3 regions of the Streptomyces sp. LS-MS-L19 genome follow, and region 2 is predicted to be linked to each of the others. Evidence: riboswitches for the same ligand, from Rfam matches in the RefSeq annotation. Region 2 holds a riboswitch; each other region holds the start of a gene.
What was found. A riboswitch is a leader RNA that binds a small molecule or an ion and turns the genes downstream of it on or off. The one in region 2 is predicted to bind S-adenosylmethionine.
Positions count from the first base shown of each region.

Region 1 (4,041 bases), 3.8 Mb from region 2:
TGCCCCTGAACTGCTCGCGGACGGGCGGTTGCCACAGCGCTCCTCGACCTCCGGTCTCGTTCCAACCCGGGACCGCACGGCACCCACAGTGACCAGGCTGTCGCCGACAAGGCGCAGGATACATGACGCGCGTTGAAACGCTCCAAGATCGGCAGGCACCGATCTCTCTCCGGGAGGTGAGTGGCGAGCGAAAACTCCAGCTGACAGCGCTGTGAGGTTTCTGCTTCCGGATGGGCCTGCACACATCACCCGAAGATCGACGACGACCGCCTGTTCCTGACTGCGCTGCGGCTACAGCGGGGTGAACTGCTCCTTCGGCGCATCTGGTCTTGACGACCCGGCCGGAGCGTGCGAGCCTCCCACCACTGAACTGATTGAAACGCATCAATCAGTCACTCCATCGTCTGCGGCATGACTCATCCGCCTCACCTCGACCTGCCATTTCCCCTCGTTTCGCCGAACGCCCCTCCGAACGCCCCTCCGGGCGGCCCGACAGGGACCGGATACAGTGCGCGAGACGACAGCCCGGTCAGGGAGGGGCAGCGTGACCGACACCAGTAACACCCGGCCCGCCGAGGGTGAGGCGCGAGCGGCGAGGCCGAGCCGGGTGCTCCGCCTGATGCGCTACCTCCCCTTGATCGCCCCCGTCCTGTTGTGGGCCGTGCCCTGCTGGGTGCTCCTGTACGCCGGCCAGGGCTGGCCCCTGCCGGTCACACTGGCCGGCACCGCCCTCTTCGCCCTCGGTCTCCTCTGCATGCCGCTCGCGATGGTGCGCGGCCACGGCCGGCGCCAGCAGGACCGGGCGGCGATCCTCGGCGACACCCTGCTGGGCGCCGGCTGGATCCTGTTCACCTGGTCCGTCCTGCTCGGTGTGCTCCTGCGGCTCGCCCTGACCGTGGCCGGCGTCGGCGAGGGTCAGGACCGCGCCCGCGTCGTCACCTGGGCCGTCCTCGGCGTGGCCGCCGCGCTGCTGGCCTGGGGGTACGCCGAGGCCCGCCGCGTGCCGCGGGTGCGCCGGCTCGACGTGCAACTCCCGCGGCTGGGTGCCGGGTTGGACGGCCTGCGCGTCGTCCTCATCACCGACACCCACTACGGCCCCCTCGATCGCGCCCGCTGGTCGGCCCGGGTGTGCGAGACGGTGAACAGCCTGGAAGCCGACCTGGTCTGCCACACCGGCGACATCGCCGACGGCACCGCCGAACGCCGCCGCGCCCAGGCCGAACCCCTCGGGACGGTGCGAGCCACCAAGGCCCGCGTCTACGTCACCGGCAACCACGAGTACTACAGCGAGGCCCAGGGCTGGGTCGACCTGATGGACGAGCTGGGGTGGGAGCCGCTGCGCAACCGCCACCTGTTGCTCGAACGCGGCGGCGACACCCTCGTGGTCGCCGGCGTGGACGACGTCACCGCCGAGTCCTCCGGCCTGGCAGGCCACGGTGCGCACCTCGACGGAGCGCTGCACGGCGCCGACCCCGAGCTGCCCGTCCTGCTCCTGGCCCACCAGCCCAAGTTCATCGACCGGGCGGCGGCCGCCGGTGTCGACCTCCAGCTCTCCGGGCACACCCACGGCGGCCAGATCTGGCCCTTCCACCACCTGGTCCGCCTCGACCAGCCGGCCCTCGCCGGCCTCACCCACCACGACCCCCGCACCCTCCTCTACACCAGCCGCGGCACCGGCTTCTGGGGTCCGCCGTTCCGCGTCTTCGCCCCCAGCGAGATCACCCTGCTCGTCCTGCGCGCCCCGCGTCTGCCGTAGGGAGCCGGCACCAGGTGCCGTACACGGGCCGTCGCCGCGCCACGCGGCACCGGGACCGACTCCCGGTCAGCCGTCACCGTTCCTGTTGACCTCGATGGCGCGGGCAGGACACCTCAACCGGTTTCCGCCCACGTTCGTTCGCCGGCGCTTCGCGAGTCGGCCGGACGGCACCCCGGGCGCCTCCGCCGCGGCACCCCCAGGCGCGTCCGCCGCGGCACCCCCGGACGTGTCCACCGCAGGCACCCCGGACACGTCCGCCGAAGGCACCCCGTGGCGGTCCGTCTCAGGCCCTGGATCCGCCATTGACGTACGACAAAAGTGATCCGTACCATCACGAACGGCATTGAGTGTCAGCGTCAAGCCCTGGCTCGCTGACCGGCAACCCTCCCGCGCGGTGGGGTGCTCCAGGTGAAAGCCCGGCGAGGATCGCCGATGATCCCCGCAAGCGCGTGGCCCCTCGAAGGGGGCCTGAGATGTGGAGGACGGGTATGCGGCACGGTGGTGACCACGATGCCTCCTTCGCCCTCACCTCGGTGTTCTCCCGGCTCTCGCGCCGACGCCACATCGATCTGAAGCGCTCGACCAGCTGCCTCTGTCAGGCCTGACGGTTCTTCCCGCCGCCGTCGAGGCCCGGCACGCGCCGGTCGTCACCGCACCCTTTCGCGGCTGACCCCGCTTCACCCTGATCCCTTTCTGCACAGCGCTCCCCCGCCACCGGTCCCGCACCGGCCGGGACCGCACACCCATGCACGGCCGTGCCTCGTACGGCACCTCCATGCCTGGTGACACGAGTAGGAGAACCCTCCGTGACAGCACTTCCGGTTTTCAGATCCCCTCGTTGGGCGGCGCTGACCGCTCTTCTCACCACCAGCGTGCTGCTGACCGCCTGCGGGTCGGGCACCGACGGCTCCGGCACCGGCAGCACTCAGCCGAAGTCCGGTGGCACCCTGACCTTCGCGGTGGGGTCCGACGCCGGCTGCGTGGACCCGCAGCAGGTCGCCAGCAACGAGACCATCTACTCGGTGCGCCAGATCGTCGACTCACTGACGGACCAGGACCCCAGGACCGGCAAGATCGTGCCGTGGCTGGCGAAGAGCTGGGAAGTCAGCCCCGACGCCCGGACGTTCACCTTCCATCTGCGCCCGGGAGTCACCTTCAGCGACGGCTCGAAGCTGACCGCGCAGGTGGTCAAGGACAACTTCGACGCGGTGCCGAGGCTCGGCGCCCTCGCCACCCTCGCCCAGGGCTATCTGAGCGGCGTCAAGAGCACCACCGCGGTCGACCCGCTCACCGTGAAGGTGACCTTCGAACAGCCCAACGCCCAGTTCCTCCAGGCCGCTTCGACGCACTCGCTGGGCATCGAGTCGTCGGCCAGCGTGAAGAAGACCCCGCAGCAGAAGTGCAGCGACGGGGTCATCGGGTCCGGGCCGTTCGTGCTGAAGCAGTACGTGCAGAACCAGTCGGTCACCCTGGCCAGACGCAGCGGGTACGACTGGGGATCCTCCCTGTGGTCCAAGAACGGGGAGGCGTATCTGGACAAGCTGGTCTTCAAGGTCGTGCCCGAGGCGGGGGTGCGCGCCGGCAGCCTCCAGTCCGGGCAGGTGGACGCCATCGCCAGCGTCGGCAAGGCCAACGAGGCAGCGCTCAGGGGCGGACAGGTCGCCCTCCTGCGGCGGGCCAACCCCGGTGTGGTGTTCGGCCTGTCGTTCAACAACTCTCGTCCGGTTCTCAAGGACGCCAAGGTACGCCAGGCGATCCTGCACGCCGTCGACCGGCAACAGATCGCCGACGCCGTGTTCCCGACCGGCACCCGGGCGGCGACCAGCATCCTCGCGCACACCACGCCCGACTACACCAGCCTCGCCCGGGACCTGACGCTCGACGCCGCCAAGGCGAAGTCCCTGCTGGACGAGGCCGGTTGGAGGACCGGCCCCGACGGCATCCGGGTGAAGAACGGCAAGAAGCTTAGCCTCGCCATCACCTGGATCCCCAACGCGGCCACCAACCAGCCCGCGCTGGAACTCGTCCAGCAGCAACTCAAGGCCGTCGGCATCGAGGTGACCCTCAAGCAGGTCCAGGTCACCCAGCTGGCACCGGCACTCCAGGCCGGTGACTTCGACGCGGCGTGGGGGAACGTCACCCGCGCCGACCCGGACATCCTGCGCAGTTCCTTCTCCACCCGGCTGGCCAACTTCTACCGCCTCCCGGCGACCGGCCTGGACACGGCGCTGTCCGCACAGGCGGCGACCACGGACCCGGCCAAGCGTGCGCAACTGGTCTCCGAG
Region 1 is NZ_JBYCLL010000001.1:838,182-842,222, forward strand. It holds gene AC2XR2_RS03715 (metallophosphoesterase) at 545-1,756, shown strand; SAM riboswitch class IV at 2,096-2,210, shown strand; gene AC2XR2_RS03720 (putative leader peptide) at 2,245-2,361, shown strand; gene AC2XR2_RS03725 (ABC transporter substrate-binding protein) at 2,563-4,041, shown strand, end outside.
Region 1: it holds a riboswitch for S-adenosylmethionine, as region 2 does, so the genes downstream of both, AC2XR2_RS03720 (putative leader peptide) here and thrC (threonine synthase) in region 2, are expected to answer to the same signal.

Region 2 (4,041 bases):
CGCGCCCGCGACGGACGGCTCGCACACCTCGTGGGTTCCTTCCCCACCCGGCCTGCGGGCCTCACCGACCCGGTCCTTCGTTGTCACTCTCACCTTCAGAGTGCTAACGCCAATGATTAGCACTCGACCCCTGCGAGTGCAAGCGCCTCTCGGGTACTGGCCAGGGCCCGGCGCGGCCCCCGGCGCGCCCCCGACCCCGCCCCCGGACATACCGAAGGGCCCGTACCCATGACTCCCCATGGGGTACGAGCCCTTCGTCGAAGAAAAGAAGAACGACGCTGTTGTTACCCGGCGCGTGCTTCAGCCAGTCGCGAGACGGACCATGTCCGCCTGCGGCCCCTTCTGACCCTGCGAGATCTCGAACTCGACCCGCTGGCCCTCTTCAAGGGTGCGGTAACCGTCCATCTGGATCGCGCTGTAGTGGACGAATACATCCGCACCACCGTCGACCGCGATGAAGCCGTACCCCTTCTCCGCGTTGAACCACTTGACGGTGCCCTGAGCCATGCCTAACTCCCCTATTACTGGCCCTTGCACGGATCCGCACTTCGCGGATCCGGGTCAGACCTCACCCCCCACATGGTTGGGGGCGTGCGCCGGAACGCGTCGACCGCGGCTGAATGTATCTGTCCAACTGCCGTCTGCAACAGGTCAATCGGACGAGAATTCTGGACGGAAGGGGTCCGGAATGTAGTGAGAATTCGCCCGAATTCGGGGCAAGTCGGGCCCCATAAAGGGCGCATAAGGCGCATAAGACGCACACACTTTGGCTACTTCTCATCGCATGTGGAGCGAGAACTCATATGCGTGCGGCAAGGAGAATGCCGCTGGTTCCCCAACTGTACCGCGCTCAACCATAGAGAATTGCCCCCTCCGCTTCTCTCACGGAGGGGGCAATCAGTTGAACACTCGGTCATCACTATTACCGAAGGTAATGACCAGTCATACGGTCACCCGCCGGCGACCGCCGGGATGATCGAGACTCCGGCCCCGTCGGGCGTCGCCGTCTCCAGCCCCTGCTCGAAGCGCACGTCGTCGTCATTCACGTACACATTGACGAACCGCCGCAGCTTGCCCTGGTCGTCGAGAACGCGGGCCGCGATACCGGTGTGGTTCTTCTCCAGATCGGCGATGACCTCGGCGAGGGTCCCACCCTCGGCCTGCACCTCGGCCTGACCGCCGGTGTAGGTGCGCAGGATGGTGGGGATGCGGACGTTGACGCTCATGCGAGGCCAGCCTCTCGGAAAGAGTCGAGGTTCGGACGGATCGTGGCGGTGAGCCCGGTACCGGCCACCGCGTCCAGGGTCTTGAGACCGTCGCCGGTGTTCAGCACCACCGTGGTCTTCGTCGGGTCGAGGACACCGTTCTCGATCAGCTTGCGGGTCACACCCACGGTCACGCCACCGGCGGTCTCCGCGAAGATGCCCTCGGTCCGGGCCAGCAGCTTGATCGCGTCCACGACCTGCTCGTCGTTGACGTCCTCCACCGCACCCCCCGTGCGCCGGGCGATGTCCAGCACATACGGCCCGTCCGCCGGGTTCCCGATCGCCAGCGACTTGGCGATGGTGTTCGGCTTCTGCGGCCGTACGACGTCGTGCCCCGCCTTGTACGCGACGGACACCGGGGAGCACCCCTCCGCCTGCGCGCCGAAGATCTTGTACGGCTTGTCCTCGACGAGCCCGAGCTTGATCAGCTCCTGGAGCCCCTTGTCGATCTTCGTGAGCTGCGAGCCGGAGGCGATCGGCACGACCAGCTGGTCGGGGAGCCGCCAGCCGAGCTGCTCGCAGATCTCGTACGCCAGCGTCTTGGAGCCCTCGGCGTAGTAGGGCCGCAGGTTGACGTTGACGAAGCCCCAGCCCTCGCCGGCCGGGTCGCCGATCAGCTCGGAGCAGAAGCGGTTCACGTCGTCGTAGTTGCCCTCGATGCCGACGAGCTCGCCGCCGTAGATCGCGGCCATGACGACCTTGCCCTGCTCCAGGTCGTGCGGGATGAACACGCACGAGCGCAAGCCGGCGCGGGCCGCGGCGGCACCCACCGCGCCGGCGAGGTTGCCGGTGGAGGAGCAGGACAGGGTGGTGAAGCCGAACGCGCGTGCCGCCTCCAGGGCCTGCGCGACGACGCGGTCCTTGAAGGAGTGCGTCGGGTTGCCGGAGTCGTCCTTCACATACAGTCCGCCGGTGACGCCGAGCTCGCGGGCGAGGTTGTCGGCCTTGACGAGCTGGGTCCAGCCGGGGTTGATGTTGGGCTTGTCCGCCACGTCCGCGGGGACGGGCAGCAGCGGGGCGTAGCGCCAGATGTTGGAAGGTCCCGCCTCGATCTTCTTACGGAGTTCCTCGGTTTCGTAGGCCGAGAAGTCGTACGCGATCTCAAGCGGGCCGAAACACTCCTCGCAGGCGAAGACCGGGCCGAGCGGGACGCGGTGGCCGCACTCGCGGCAGCTCAGTGCCGCGGCGGGACCCAGGTCGACGGAGTTCGTGGTGCTTGCAACAGTCTGCGCAGCCATGGAGGCGAGGCCCTTTCTCCTCATCTTCCTCACGACGCGTTTCGCCGTGAGACGGATTTGGCACCTTCCCTAGCCGGGAGCCTCGCGGAACGATCAACAGTGATCTACGAGAACCGACTGGAGGGTTGCCGGGGCTTCATCGGGCCGTATCCCTCTGCCCCTCTGGATGAGCGGTATGAAGTTGTGGTCGGCGGGCCGTCCAGGACATGCGATGGTCACCCGCGTTGTTCAAGACTGTAACCGACAACCAGGACAGTTGAGATAGTCCGTCCGAACCGCGAGACGGATCACACGGACCACACACGAAGGAGCCGCCTACGTGCTGGAAGAAGTCGAGCGCTGGCTGAGCACCCGCTCCTGGTCGGTGACCGATCGCCCGCTCCACCAGATCATGGCCGCCAAGCAGCGCAGCGGGCAGACGGTCAGTGTCGTGCTGCCGGCGCTGAACGAGGAGGAGACCGTCGGTGACATCGTCGCGGTCATCCGTCACGACCTCATGCAGCAGGTGCCCCTGGTCGACGAGATCGTCGTCGTCGACTCCGGCTCCACCGACCGCACCTCCGAGGTCGCGGCCGCGGCCGGCGCCACCGTCGTGCACCGCGACGAGATACTCCCCCACCTGCCGGCCGTGCCCGGCAAGGGCGAGGTGCTGTGGCGCTCCCTGCTGGTCACCCGCGGGGACATCGTCTGTTTCATCGACGCCGACCTGAAGGAGTTCTCCTCGGACTTCGTCTCCGGCATCGTCGGCCCGCTGCTCACCGATCCCGGGGTCGACCTGGTCAAGGGCATGTACGACCGTCCCCTGGGCGGCGCCGCGGGCCAGGGCGGCCGGGTCACCGAGCTGATGGCGCGCCCGCTGCTGAACATGCACTGGCCGCAGCTGGCCGGGTTCGTCCAGCCGCTGGGCGGCGAGTACGCGGCCCGCCGCAGCCTCCTCGAACAGCTCCCGTTCCCCGTCGGGTACGGCGTGGAGCTGGGCATGCTGGTCGACGCGCTGCACCTGGTGGGCCTGGACGCCCTCGCCCAGGTCGACGTCGGCGTCCGCAAACACCGCCACCAGGACGGCCAGGCCCTGGGCCGCATGTCGGCGGCGATCTACCGCACGGCCCAGCTCAGACTGGCCCGAGGCCACCTGATCCGCCCGTCCCTGACCCAGTTCGAACGAGGCGAGAACGGCTTCGAGCCACGGACGTACTCGGTGGACACGGAGGAACGCCCACCGATGACGGAAATCCCGGAGTACATGAAACGAAGGGCGGCGTAGACCTACCAGGGGCGCGGGGAACTGCGCGCCAAGCCCCCACCGGCCCGCAGCCGACCATGCGCCCACGGGAACGTTTGAGCGGTTGCACCCTGGGCTAGATGTCGAGTCATGGCTCCCTCGCACAACGCCCACGTACTGGTCGCGTCCAATCGAGGCCCCGTCTCGTACGACGCAGGCGCTGACGGCTCGCTGCAAGCGAAGCGCGGCGGCGGCGGCCTGGTCTCCGGCCTCTCGGCCATCGGCCCCGACGCCGGCGCCCTGTGGGTGTGCTCGG
Region 2 is NZ_JBYCLL010000001.1:4,633,125-4,637,165, forward strand. It holds gene AC2XR2_RS20600 (cold-shock protein) at 301-507, opposite strand; gene AC2XR2_RS20605 (MoaD/ThiS family protein) at 951-1,226, opposite strand; gene thrC (threonine synthase) at 1,223-2,503, opposite strand; SAM riboswitch class I at 2,521-2,676, opposite strand; gene AC2XR2_RS20615 (glucosyl-3-phosphoglycerate synthase) at 2,823-3,767, shown strand; gene AC2XR2_RS20620 (alpha,alpha-trehalose-phosphate synthase (UDP-forming)) at 3,876-4,041, shown strand, end outside.

Region 3 (4,041 bases), 2.0 Mb from region 2:
TCGTCGCCCCGGTCCTCGCGTTCATCGTCACCAAGCGGATCTGCCTCGGCCTCCAGCGCCGCGACAAGGACAAGGTGTTGCACGGCCGCGAGTCCGGCATCATCAAGCGCCTGCCGCACGGTGAGTTCATCGAGGTGCACGAGCCGCTCAGCCAGGAGCAGCTGCACACGCTCACGGCGCACGAGCAGTACAAGCCGGCCGCGATCGGCGCCACGGTCGACGAGAACGGCGTCGAGCGCAAGGTCAAGGGCTCCGAGAAGCTGCGCGCCAAGCTGAGCGAGGCGTACTACGGCGAGGAGTCCCAGATCGCCAAGCCGACCGTCGAGGAGTACAAGGAGATCACGAGCGGCCACGGCCACCACTGATCGCTGCTTGTCGCTGCGCTCGCCACGCGCGGTAGGAGGGCCCCGTCCGATCACCGGACGGGGCCCTTTGCCGTGCTCTGGGCTGGATAGGGTGGGGGCACACTCTCGCGCGAGAGTTCCACTCTCTTACGACACCCAGGAGCGGCCCCATGAGCGCTGTGACCCCCGCTGGAGGCGACACCGCGGCGGGCCGTTCCTGGCCCGAGGTGCTGAACGCCCTGCTGTACGGGCGCGACCAGAGTGCCGACGCGACGGCGTGGGCGATGGACCGGATCATGCAGGGCGAGGCGACCGACGCGCAGATCGCCGGGTTCGTGGTCGCGCTCAGGGCCAAGGGCGAGACGGTCGAGGAGATCAACGGGCTGGTGCGGACGATGTACGCGCACGCCAACGTGATCGAGGTGCCCGGGCGGACCGTGGACATCGTCGGCACCGGCGGTGACGGCGCCAAGACCGTCAACATCTCCACCATGTCGGCGATCGTCGTGGCCGGAGCCGGTGCCACGGTCGTCAAGCACGGCAACCGGGCCGCCTCCTCCGCGTCCGGCGCCTCGGACGTCCTGGAGAAGCTCGGCGTCAATCTGGAGCTGACGCCGAAGCGGGTGGCGGAGGTGGCAGGCGAGGCCGGGATCACCTTCTGCTTCGCGATCAAGTTCCATCCGGCGCTGCGTCATGCCGGCGCCGCCCGCGGCCAGTTGGGCATCCGCACGGTGTTCAACATCCTCGGCCCGCTGACCAACCCCGCCCGGGTGCGCTCCCAGGCGGTCGGGGTCGCCGATCCGCGCATGGCGCCGGTCGTCGCGGGCGTCTTCGCCGAGCGCGGCAACTCCGCCCTGGTCTTCCGCGGTGACGACGGCCTCGACGAGCTGACCACCACGTCGACCTCCCGCGTCTGGATCGTCCGCGACGGCAAGGTCACCGAGGAGAGCTTCGACCCCCGGGACGTCGGCCTCGAGCTGGTCCCGGTGGAGGCCCTGCGCGGCGGTGACCCGGCGTACAACGCGGAGGTCGCGCGCAAGCTCCTGGACGGTGAGACGGGCCCGGTCCGCGACGCCGTACTCCTGAACTCGGCGGCCGCGCTGGTGGCCCTGGACCCCGGCACCGGGACGCTGGCCGAGCAGCTGCGGGCCGGGATGGACAAGGCCGCGGAGTCGATCGACTCCGGGTCGGCGAAGCGGACGCTGGAGCGCTGGGTGGCCGCGAGCAACGCCTGACGGGCACCAGGTGTCGTCCCGCGATCCGGACACGGGTTGCGGGACGACGATCACATCGCGTAGGTTTTTTGACCAGGTCATGAGTGACAGTCATGAGGCCCCGGCCGACTGTCCGGCAACCCTCCGTCCGTGGCGGGGTGCCCCGGGTGAAGACCAGGCCGTAGGCAGCGAGGTCTGCGGCAAGCGCGGATCCCTCACGAACCAGGGATCCTGGTCGTTCGAGGAGTCTTCCGTGAGCAAGCGAATGCGATAGGGCCGAGAGCCCCGCCTCCGCGCACCCCTCTCATCCTTCACCTGTCTTTTTCACGGGAGTTCCCCATGTCTGTCTCCACCGCTGCCTCCGCCCAGACCATTTGTGCCCAGCTGCCCGTTCTGGGCCGGGATGTCACCGTCCCGCTCGTCACGGGCGGCGAAGTCACCTACGCGGCCCTCGACTACGCGGCCAGCGCCCCCGCCCTCCAGCGCGTCTGGGACGACGTGGCGGCCTACGCGCCGTACTACGGCAGCGTGCACCGCGGGGCCGGCTACCTCTCCCAGCTGTCGACCGACCTGTTCGAGAACGCCCGGAAGGCCGTCACCGAGTTCCTCGACTGCCGCGAGGACGACCAGCTGATCTTCACCCGGTCGACCACCGACTCCCTCAACCTCCTCGCCGCCGCCCTCCCGGCCGACTGCCAGGTCTTCGTCTTCGAGACCGAGCACCACGCGAGCCTGCTGCCCTGGAAGGACGCCCGGGTCAGCTACCTCGACGCCCCGCGCACCCCGCGCCAGGCCGTCGAGACCCTGGAGAAGGCCCTCGCCGCCCGTGACCCGCAGGGCCCGGCCCTGGTCTGCGTCACCGGCGCCTCCAACGTCACCGGCGAGCTGTGGCCGGTCCGCGAGCTGGCCGCCGCCGCGCACGCCCACGGCGCCCGGATCGTCCTCGACGCCGCCCAGCTCGCCCCCCACCACCCCGTGAGCGTCCGTGACCTCGACGTCGACTGGGTCGCCTTCTCCGGCCACAAGCTGTACGCCCCCTTCGGCTCCGGAGTCCTCGCCGGCCGCGCCGACTGGCTCCGGGCGGCCGACCCCTACCTCGCGGGCGGCGGCGCCAGCCGCAAGGTCACCCGGCGCGAGGACGGGGGAGTGGACGTGGAGTGGCACGACAGCGCCGCGCGCCACGAGGCCGGCTCCCCGAACGTCATCGGCGCCTACTCCATCGCCTCCGCCTGCAAGGCCCTCACCGAGGCCGGCTTCGACACCCTGGTGGCCCGTGAGCAGCACCTGATCGAGAAGGTGAAGACGGGTCTCGCCGAGGTCCCGGAGGTGCGGATCCTCTCCCTCTTCGGCGACGACGCCCCCCGCGTCGGCGTGATCTCCTTCGTCGTCGAGGGCTGGAACAGCTCCCACTTCGCCGCCGCCCTGTCCGCCGAGTACGGCATCGGCGTCCGCGACGGCCTCTTCTGCGCCCACCCCCTCGTCCGCACCCTCCTCGGCAGCGACCCGCAGACCCAGGGCGAGTGCGGGGCCCCCGAGGCGGCGCCCGGCGAGAAGTCCCTGAACGCGATCCGGGTCAGCTTCGGCGCGGGCACGCCGGACGAGCACGTGGAGCGGTTCGTGAACGCCGTCAGGGAACTGGTCGCCGACGGCGCGAAGTGGTCGTACCGCACGGAGGACGGCCGCTGCGTCCCGGCCGTCTGACGTACGGGCGTCCACCCCGCGTATACGCTCGATCCCGGCAGCCGTACGGAAGCAGGGGGAGCACGGGGTGCAGGAGCTGCGCGAGACGGACCCGCGGACCATCGGGCCGTACCAGGTCCTGGGCAGACTCGGATCCGGCGGGATGGGCGAGGTGTACCTCGCCGAGGCGCGCGGCGGGCTGCGGCTGGCCGTGAAGGTGGTACGCGCCGAGCACGCCGAGGACCGCACCTTCCGTGCCCGGTTCCGGCACGAGGTGCGGGCCGCGCAGACCGTCGGCGGGGCCGGCACGTACACCGCGCGGGTCGTGGACGCGGACACCGAGGCCGCGCGGCCGTGGATGGCCAGCGAGTTCGTGGCGGGCCCCAACCTGCGGGACGCGGTGCTGGACCGGGGCCCGCTGCCCGCGGACGCGGTACGGCTCCTCGCGGGCGCGCTCGCCGAGGCGCTCACCGCGATCCACGCCAAGGGCCTGGTGCACCGGGACCTCAAGCCCTCCAACATCCTGCTCGCGCCCGACGGGCCCCGGGTCATCGACTTCGGGATCGTCCGGGCGCTGGAAGGCACCGCGCTGACCCGGACCGGGGTGGTCGTCGGATCGGTCGGCTACCTCTCGCCCGAGCAGATCCGCAACGGCGCCCAGGTGGTCCCGGCCAGCGACGTCTTCTCCCTGGGCGCGGCCCTCGCGTACGCGTCCGGCGGGAAGGAACCGTTCGGTGAGGGGCAGGACTCGGTCGTCCTGCTGCGGATCCTGACCGGGGACGTCGACCTGTCCGCCGTACCGA
Region 3 is NZ_JBYCLL010000001.1:2,639,904-2,643,944, reverse strand. It holds gene qcrB (cytochrome bc1 complex cytochrome b subunit) at 1-365, shown strand, start outside; gene trpD (anthranilate phosphoribosyltransferase) at 515-1,579, shown strand; SAM riboswitch class IV at 1,655-1,771, shown strand; gene AC2XR2_RS11695 (aminotransferase class V-fold PLP-dependent enzyme) at 1,898-3,259, shown strand; gene AC2XR2_RS11690 (protein kinase domain-containing protein) at 3,327-4,041, shown strand, end outside.
Region 3: it holds a riboswitch for S-adenosylmethionine, as region 2 does, so the genes downstream of both, AC2XR2_RS11695 (aminotransferase class V-fold PLP-dependent enzyme) here and thrC (threonine synthase) in region 2, are expected to answer to the same signal.